DNA from 3 places in the Metabacillus dongyingensis genome. Region 1 is predicted to be linked to each of the others. Evidence: riboswitches for the same ligand, from Rfam matches in the RefSeq annotation. Region 1 holds a riboswitch; each other region holds the start of a gene.
What was found. A riboswitch is a leader RNA that binds a small molecule or an ion and turns the genes downstream of it on or off. The one in region 1 is predicted to bind cobalamin.
Positions count from the first base shown of each region.

Region 2: another riboswitch for cobalamin. It lies ahead of K8L98_RS13630 (FecCD family ABC transporter permease); the one in region 1 lies ahead of cobO (cob(I)yrinic acid a,c-diamide adenosyltransferase).
Region 3: another riboswitch for cobalamin. It lies ahead of K8L98_RS04570 (ribonucleoside-diphosphate reductase subunit alpha); the one in region 1 lies ahead of cobO (cob(I)yrinic acid a,c-diamide adenosyltransferase).

Region 1 is NZ_CP082944.1:2,514,860-2,518,142, reverse strand. Features, by position in the region: gene K8L98_RS12535 (M20 family metallo-hydrolase) at 1-236, shown strand, start outside; gene K8L98_RS12530 (Dph6-related ATP pyrophosphatase) at 472-1,149, shown strand; cobalamin riboswitch at 1,228-1,411, shown strand; gene cobO (cob(I)yrinic acid a,c-diamide adenosyltransferase) at 1,541-2,089, shown strand; gene K8L98_RS12520 (cobyric acid synthase) at 2,073-3,283, shown strand, end outside.
Region 2 is NZ_CP082944.1:2,748,227-2,751,509, reverse strand. Features, by position in the region: gene K8L98_RS13640 (GHMP family kinase ATP-binding protein) at 1-395, shown strand, start outside; gene bluB (5,6-dimethylbenzimidazole synthase) at 490-1,146, shown strand; cobalamin riboswitch at 1,152-1,312, shown strand; gene K8L98_RS13630 (FecCD family ABC transporter permease) at 1,439-2,527, shown strand; gene K8L98_RS13625 (heme ABC transporter ATP-binding protein) at 2,530-3,283, shown strand, end outside.
Region 3 is NZ_CP082944.1:899,158-902,440, reverse strand. Features, by position in the region: gene dat (D-amino-acid transaminase) at 1-727, opposite strand, end outside; cobalamin riboswitch at 975-1,157, shown strand; gene K8L98_RS04570 (ribonucleoside-diphosphate reductase subunit alpha) at 1,356-3,283, shown strand, end outside.

The DNA.
Region 1 (3,283 bases):
GAATCATGAAGATAATGAAAAATGAGAGTTCACATATCGGACTGAATCCGATTGAATTGATGAGCGGACCTTTTCATGATTCATTAGCGATGTCGTACGAATGTGAGTATGGGATGATCTTTGTCCGCTGTAAAGACGGTATCAGCCATAATCCTAAAGAGTATTCAACGATGGAGGATATCTCAATTGGAACGGAGCTATTATACAGAACGGCTATGAAAATGGCTTTAGATTAAATAATGAAAATAGTAATGGTAAAGCTATATAAAGAGCGCCAAAGTGGATAATTATTCATTTTGGTGTTTTTTGATAGAAAAATACCGGCCTTTAGAAGCAACTTGATGTATTTTAATACATCCATGTCAAATAAGGCAGCAATTTCTTTTGACTTAAGATTCCTTATGAATCATAATCAAAATGGAAAAAGTCAGACAAAGAATACATAAAAAAGATTGAAAGCGGTGTATCGAAATGAAGAAAAAAATTGCTCTATCATGGAGCGGCGGCAAAGATGGCTGTATGGCACTGCATATGCTCATTGGCCAAGGTCATGAAATTGCATGTCTTATAACCACTGTACCTATTGAGCTAGAGAGAACGTTCGGACATGGCGAGAAAATGGAAGCAATACTAAAACAAAGCGAAGCCTTAGGTATTCCTGTGCATTTTATTAGATGCACATTTAAGGGATATACTCAAAGTTTTATAGACTCACTTAAAGATTTGAAGAATAAATATCAACTTACTAGCGCAGCTTTCGGAGATTTATATCTTGATGAACACCGCAGCTGGGGAGAAAATACGGCAGACTCAGCTGGCTTAGAAGCACTGTATCCGTTATGGATGAAGAAGGATGAAGCTGCGCAAGCCCTTCAAGATTTTGCAGATAGCGGATACAAAGCAGTCATCATCAGAACTCAGGATAATGTGCTTGATGACACATGGCTCGGCCAGGAAATTGATCAGCAGCTAATAGAAAGAATGAAGTCCACACCGATATGTCCAATGGGTGAGGCAGGAGAGTATCATACCTTTGTGTATGATGGGCCGCTATTTAAAAGACTGATCAAACTGCAATTTGGCGAGAGAATTCAAATGGAAACAACAACTCGCCTGGAGCTGGAGGATTTAAGCCTAATCGAGAAATAGCCTGACTTAATGAGTTCATTTTCAGCTACAAAAAAGAAGTTGATGACATTTCCAGATTTATAGATTACAATGAACAAAAAATATGATTTCTTTAAAAGTGCCTGATGAGATCAGGATAATAGGGAAACCGGTCAGAATCCGGTGCAGCCCCCGCTACTGTAAGCGCAGATTCAGTTGAAACGCCACTGACTTTTCAAGTTGGGAAGGTTCAATAGAAAATGAAGCGCAAAGCCAGGAGACCTGCTTTTAATGATTGATTGCTTGTTTTTCGGTGGGAAGAATAAGTCAGGTACCCTTAGTGTGTATGACTTTGCTTATTAAAGGCCTTGACTGACTTCCATTCAGTTCAAGGTCTTTTTTATGTTTATAGACGAAAAGAGGAGATGAGTGAATGACAGGGAAAGATCAAAAAGGAAGATTGCTTGTTTATACGGGTAATGGCAAAGGAAAAACAACAGCATCCATCGGTCTTGCTGTCCGTGCGATTGGAAGAGGTATGAAAGTATCCATCCTGCAGTTTATAAAATCACCTGAGAGAACCTACGGTGAAAAAAACGTGCTTGAAAAACTCAACGGTGCTGAAATCCATCAGCTTGGAGCAGGATTCACTTGGACTAAAACACCAGATGTGCACCGGAAAGCTTTAAAATCAGCCTGGCAAATCGCCAAGGAAAAGATTTTGAGCGGAGAGTATGATGTCGTCATTCTTGATGAAATCAATAATGCGCTTGCTATTCATACGTTTCCGATCGATGACGTGCTGCCTATTGAGGATGTCATACATACGATTCAAAACCGCCCAAATCATGTTCATATTGTTTTGACAGGAAGAGATGCAAAGGATGAAATAAAGGAAATCGCTGACCTTGTGTCTGTTATCAATGTGGAAAAGCATTACTACGAAGAAGGTGTAGATGCCATCTATGGAATTGAATACTAATGAGCCAAAATCATTAAAACTGATGATTCAGGGTACACACTCAGACGCTGGAAAAAGCATGTTCGTTACGGCACTATGCCGGATATTTCGAGAGGACGGCTATAGAACAGCGCCTTTTAAATCACAAAATATGGCTCTGAATTCTTACATTACCAGTGATGGCAAGGAAATAGGCAGAGCTCAGGGAATTCAGGCCGAAGCTGCCGGAATTGAAGCCACAACTGATATGAATCCGATCCTAATTAAACCTTCAAAAGATATGGAGTCTCAGGTCGTTTTTCACGGGAAGCCCTATGCAAATATGAAGGCATCCGAGTACAGAGAGGACTTTTTCCAATTAGGTCTTGAGGCGATTAGAGAATCGCTGATGAAACTGTCGGACAAATACGAGGTCATTGTGATAGAAGGAGCAGGTTCTCCTGCAGAGGTTAATTTAAATGACCGAGAGCTTGTCAATATGAGAGTAGCAGCAATTGCAGAAGCTCCAGTGATTTTAATCGGAGATATTGACAAAGGAGGCGTTTTCGCCAGTCTGGTCGGGACCCTTCAGCTCATTAGCGAGTGTGACCGGAAGCGGATTATAGGTGTCATCATCAATAAATTCAGAGGGGACCTTTCACTGCTTCAGCCGGGATTGGACTGGTTTGAAGAATATACGGGGCTGCCGGTACTTGGAGTTGTTCCATTTTTGCCTGACCTTGAAATAGATGGGGAAGATTCCCTTGTTTTAAGCCAGTATTCAAATGGTACCAATCACGATGCAGAACTTGACGTAGCTGTTCTTTCATATCCGAGATTATCCAACTTTACAGATATCGATCCGTTAAGACTGGAGCCTGATGTGAATATCCGTTTTGTTAAAAAAGCTGTGCATTTTGGAAATCCTGATCTCATTATTTTGCCTGGAACCAAAAACACAGCTGAAGACCTGCTGTTTCTTAAGCAAACAGGACTCTTTGACAAAATAAGATCTGCTTATGAAAAAGGAACTCAACTAGCAGGCATTTGCGGAGGCTATCAAATGCTCGGCGAAAAGCTGATGGATCCAAACGGCGTTGAATCAGATCATCAGGAACTTGGTGGACTTGGTATTTTCCCTGTAAATACAACCATCTTATCCGAAAAGAAAACCATCCGCTCTGAGGGCTATTGCTCACTAAAAGATTTTGGCAGAATTTCTTTATCAGGGTATGA
Region 2 (3,283 bases), 230 kb from region 1:
GAATGGATTTAGGAGGAACAATTAATACGCTTGAATTTAACAGACAGCCCAAACGATATAGCAAGGAGGATCAAGCCGTTTTCTCAAAGGCATATGATTTGGTTAAATTAGGAATAGAATTTCAGGATTTGTCTTTTGTTTGTCAAGCAGCGACACTAAGCGCCAGTATAAACCAAAAAATATTGCCAAAACGTTATTTTAGTGAATTTAAAAGCTTTGCTTTAAAGTACGATGGAGGACTTATCATCGCTCACAGCGGCACTGTTCTAGGGGTTTTATTGAATCCGTCTTTTGAGAATATTGGCGAAATTGCAGAAACAATTTCTAAACGTATTATCCAGTTGAGCAATCAGCCTAACATGAAACCTTTCTATTATTTTCATAGATCAGACTGATTAGACTGACTTAATAATTGACAATGAAGTTTTGCGGGATTCCGGAAAATGTAAGATAGTGAAAACTTTTTAGAAAATAGAGGAGAGAAATTTTATGTTTTCTAAAGAAGAAAAAGAATCTGTTTATAAAGTGATTTACAAGAGAAGAGATATTCGAAGCTTTCTGTCTGTCCCTATTTCTAAAGATATTATACATAGAATATTAAACGCTGCTCACCATGCACCTTCAGTTGGATTTATGCAGCCTTGGAATTTCATAATCATTTCATCTGAAAAAATAAAAGAAAAATTAGCTTGGGCAGCAGACAAGGAAAGACGAGCATTAGCTATTCATTATGATGGAGAAAGAGAAACAAGATTTCTTGGTTTAAAAGTAGAAGGTATAAAAGAAGCTCCAATCACAATATGTGTAACTTGCGACCCAGCAAGAGGAGGTTCACATGTATTAGGGAGAAATTCAATTCCTGAAACAGATATTCTTTCAACAGCCTGTGCCATTCAAAATATGTGGCTGGCAGCTTGTGCTGAAGGGCTTGCCTTAGGGTGGGTAAGTTTTTATAAAAAGAATGATATTCGTGACATTTTAGATATCCCTCTTCATATAGATCCTATCGCTCTTCTATCTATTGGTTATACGGATGAATATCCGGAGAAACCTATTTTAGAATTAGCTAATTGGGAAAAAAGGCATCCTTTAGAACAGCTTATCTATGAAAATAAATGGGGGGAAAACAAACATCAGGGTGATTGAAACAATAATTATTTAGAAGTGAAGGTGTCCTAAGGTGGACTTAATAGGGAAATGTGGTGTGAATCCAGAACTTCCCCGCGCACTGTTAAATGGTTTTATTTTATAGGAAGTGCTTAAAGCAGGGTGATGCATAAGTCAGGAGATCTGCCTTTATTATTACTGCGGGAATGGAGAGAGTGCTTTTAAGTGTATCCTTTTTCTCGTTTTAGTTTAAGTTCGCTCATGGTTTAGGTGGGCGTTTTTTATTTGTCTTAATTTCTGCATTTCGAATCAGAGGAGCGTTTTTTGAAGAATGGAGTTGATTTCTATTAATAGTCATAAGCAGGAAGCCATTGGGGGTTACAAACATATAAGCATTGTTATGCTCTTAGTCATTGCTCTTATCACAGTAGTAACGATTGCAGTGATGGTTGGTCCTGTTTCAATTCATCCGGCAACATTTTGGAAAATCATAGCTTATAAAATTCCAATTTTACAAGAATGGATTCCTGTCACATGGTCTAAAGCAGAAGAGAATATCATTTGGAACATTCGTTTTCCAAGAGTGATATTAGGAGTAATTGTAGGCGCCGGGTTAACTATCGCTGGTACAACAATACAAGCTTTGGTTCGGAATTCGTTAGCGGATCCCTATATACTAGGAGTTTCATCGGGTGCATCTGTTGGGGCTACACTAGTCATTATCTTTGGTGCGTTTTCAATGTTTGGACAATATGCATTATCACTTGCTGCATTTTTAGGCTCGCTTCTTTCAGTTGTTCTGGTTTTTCTACTGTCGCAAGTCGGGGGAAGAATTTCAACTGAACGTCTCCTATTAGCTGGAATTTCAGTTTCTATGATTCTATCTGCATTTACAAGCTTCATCGTCATTTCTGCACCTCGTCAAGAAGGGATAAGGGATGCGTTGTTTTGGATGATGGGAAGCTTGGCAGGAGCAAACTGGAAGCACATACCTATACCTTTTGTAATAACAGTTATTGTTTTTATTTTCATTTGGAGCCAGTATCGCTATATGAATTTGCTCTTAATGGGGGAAGAGGCAGCTGTTACTTTAGGGTTGAACGTAGAAGTATTTCGAAAAATATTAATTTTAGTTACTGCACTACTAACAGGGGTTTTAGTTGCTGTCAGTGGAGCCATTGGTTTTATCGGATTAATGATTCCTCATATTGTTCGTCTCATCCTTGGATCTGACCATAAAATGCATATCCCCATCAGTGCTTTAATGGGGTCTGTATTTCTTGTGATGGCTGATTTATTTGCAAGACTTATCATTGCTCCCGAGGAAATGCCAATTGGGATCGTAACAGCTCTTTGCGGTGCTCCATTTTTTATTTGGCTTTTACGCAAGAGTTCATATTCATTTGGAGGAGGGGGCTAAGCATGGATGTTTCAATAAAAGATATTTCAGCTTCTATTGGAAAACGAAAAGTACTTAAAGAAGTTAATCTGAATATTCATTCTGGTGAAGTAGCAGGTATTATTGGTCCAAACGGAAGCGGTAAATCCACTTTATTAAAAAATATGTCTCGTGTGATAAGACCAGATGCTGGTGTTATCACTCTTTCAGGTGAATATATAGATAAAATGTCTTCCCGTAAGTTATCACAGCACCTCGCTATTGTCAGTCAGGAATCACCTGTCACATTTGATTTCACAGTAAGAGAAATTGTATTGATGGGCCGTTCCCCTCACAAAGGCTTTCTTAAAGCAGATACAAAACATGATGAAGACATTATAGACCTGGCCTTAGAAAAGGTTGGAATGCAGGAATTCAAACAGCGGAGTTTTTCTTCATTATCTGGCGGTGAAAAACAACGGGTCATGATTGCAAGAGCTCTTGCACAAGAAGCCAAGGTACTCTTACTTGATGAACCAACCAATCATTTAGATGTACATCATCAAATACAAATTATGGATTTAGTTCAGAAGCTGAAAAACATTACTGTTATTGCAGCATTACATGATTTAAATCTAGCTGCTTATTACTGTGATCGTATATTTGTTATGCACCAAGGAGAAATTGCAGCTTACGGCTCCCCAGAAGAAGTACTGACAAAACAATTATTAAAGGAAATCTTCAGAGTTAATGCAGATATCAATATACATCCATTAACAAAAAAGACACATATTACTT
Region 3 (3,283 bases), 1.6 Mb from region 1:
TGGTTGTTGAAGTAATAAAAGCTTCATCAAGGTTTACAAGATCATCTGCTTTGATCATTTCTTCGATTAGCGTTAAACCGTTTTTTTCACACAGTTCAACGACCTTCATCCGTGTGATGCCATTTAAAATCAAGTTATTGGCAGGATGAGTATAAATCACACCGTTCCTTACTCCGTAAAAATTGGATGAAGAGCCTTCCGTTATATGCTTGCCCCTGTGCAGCAGAGCCTCATATGCACCATTTTCAAAAGCTTCCTGCTTTGCAAGGACATTCCCCAGCAAATTCAAACTTTTAATGTCACATCGGAGCCAGCGGACATCCTCCATCAAATGCAGTTTAATTCCTTTTTCCTGTTCTGCTGCAGGTTTTGAACAGGGAATTGGATAGGCCACAATTTGAGGCTTAACGTCTTGCCCGGGGAAAAGGTGCTTCCTCCCTGTTACGCCCCGTGTGATTTGCATATAGACCGCGCCGTCCTGCACTTGATTTTTCCGAAGCAGCTCATTAAGCATCGCCGTTAATTCCTCTGCTGTATTCTGCAGTACAATCTTAATCTCTTTTGCACTTCTGACAAATCGCTCCATATGCTCTTTCATCGCAAAATATGAGCCATTATATACTCTAATAACCTCGTACACACCATCCCCGAATTGATATCCTCTATCCTCAAAGTCAATGGATACTTCGTTTTTCTGTTTAAATTCACCGTTTAAAAGTATGTACATATGAAGGCTCCTTTATTTAGATTGAAAGCTGTTTTCAAAAATAAATCGGATCGAATAAATGTGATTGAATGAAAAACTTCCTCTCCCTATGTTATGATGAAACACGCTGGTCTGTAAAATGGTTTTACATTTTTATTTGAATTTCAGAAGATTTAAGTTGAAATTTCTTTTCCTGTCCATTATGATGAAATTAGCCAAGAACACAACATATTGATATTTAATCAAAACTACAATACTACATATTGAAAAACAACAGCGAGCAAAGGTGCCAATTTATTGGCTTAAAAGGGAATCCGGTGCAAATCCGGAACTGTCCCCGCAACTGTAAGTGTGACGAACTGGGATTACCACTGTACGAGATTGAAGTATGGGAAGGACTCAGCGAAGAATGATCACAAGTCAGGAGACCTGCCATTTGATTGCTAGATAGTTTCGAATTCTTCGGGGACTGAGGAGATGGAACGATGGTTAATAACAGGACTGCTTTCACCCTGTTATTCTATCGTTTGATCCGCTCATGATCCCATGAGCGGATTTTTTTTAGGCATAAAAATTCAGGCTCCCCGTTCAGAACTAGAAGCTGATAATGGCGCTTGCGCTTTTTTATTATTTTTTAGGAGGATGTCAAATGGCAACCACAATGGCAACTATTATTTTTAATGAACTTACACTTGAGAAATCCCCATTTTCAGAAAAACGGATTAAGAATTTCATAGATGAAATCGGACACGACTTTAAAGAGCTTGACCTGGATGATTACAGCACAAGAATCATCCAAAGCATCGATGGCCGCAGTGAATATACAACATCCCAAATCTCCAATCTCCTTATTCTCGAAGGCCTCTCCAATATTAGTGAGCTTGAGCCTCAATGGACTTACTTTTGTGCTCGCATTTATCTAAGAAAGCTTTATAAGGAAGCTGCATTCAACCGCAATCAGCATAATGGATATGATTCGTTTGTGAACTTAATCCAAACACTCACTGATAAGGGCATATACAGTCCGCATTTGCTTAACGCCTATTCACATGAAGAAATAGAAAGCCTCTCTTCCATCATTCAGCCGGAAAAAGACAAGCTGTTTACATATATTGGACTTCGCACTCTGTCTGACCGCTACTTAGCAAGAGATTTTGATAAAAAAATATTTGAACTGCCTCAGGAACGTTATTTGGTCATTGCCATGACGCTAATGGCCAATGAAAAGACAGAGCACCGTCTGCAGCTTGTCAAAGAAGCTTACTGGGCCCTCAGCAATTTGTACATGACCGTTGCTACACCGACGCTTTCAAATGCCGGCAAGCCTGTTGGCCAGCTGTCGAGCTGTTTTATAGATACAGTAGATGATAGTCTGCAAGGAATCTTTGACAGCAATACAGATATTGCAAATCTTTCAAAATCAGGCGGAGGCATCGGAGTTTATTTAGGAAAAATCCGCAGCCGCGGAAGTGACATCAAAGGCTTTAAAGGGGTCTCATCCGGTGTCATCCCATGGATGAAGCAGCTGAATAATACGGCAGTAAGTGTAGACCAGCTCGGTCAAAGGAAAGGAGCCATCGCTGTCTATTTGGATGTGTGGCATAAAGATATCTTTTCATTCCTGGATTCAAAGCTGAATAATGGCGATGAGCGTTTAAGAACTCATGACTTATTTACAGGTGTCTGCTTGCCGGATCTTTTCATGGAGCAGGCGGAAAACCGCGGCGACTGGCATTTATTTGATCCGCATGAAGTCCGTAAAGTGATGGGGTATTCCTTAGAAGATTTTTACGATGAAGGAAAAGGTTTCGGCTCCTTCCGCGATAAGTATTGGGAATGCGTCAATCATCCTGATCTATCTAAACAAACCGTACCTGCTATTGAAATTATGAAAGGCATCATGAAAGGCCAGCTTGAATCAGGCACCCCATTCATGTTTTATCGTGATGAAGTGAATCGCAGCAATCCGAATTCACATAAGGGCATGGTCTATTGCAGCAATCTGTGTACAGAGATAACTCAAAATCAGAGCGCAACGACAATGGATGAGCAATTCACAGAAGACGGAAAAATCATCACCGTTAAAACGCCGGGTGATTTTGTTGTCTGCAATCTGTCATCTATTAATCTTGCAAGAGCTGCCGCTGATGAAGTGCTTGAGCGTCTTATTACCATCCAGGTCAGAATGCTCGATAACGTGATAGATCTGAATGACATACCTGTGATGCAGGCTAAACTCACCAATCAGAAATACCGTGCAGTCGGCCTTGGAACATTCGGCTGGCATCACCTGCTTGCTTTAAAACGTCTGAAATGGGAAGACGAAGAAGCCGTACAGTATGCTGACAAGTTATATGAAGAGATTGCCTTTTACACGATCCAGGCAAGTATGAAGCTTGCTGCTGAAAAAGGAGCCTATCCAGTTTTTGAGGGATCAAAATGGCATACCGGAGAGTATTTCGAAAGCAGAGATTACACTTCGGAAAATATGCCATGGGATGAATTAAAACAGCAGGTTATGGAAAAAGGGCTTCGCAACGGCTACTTGATGGCTGTGGCGCCAAATGCTTCTACCTC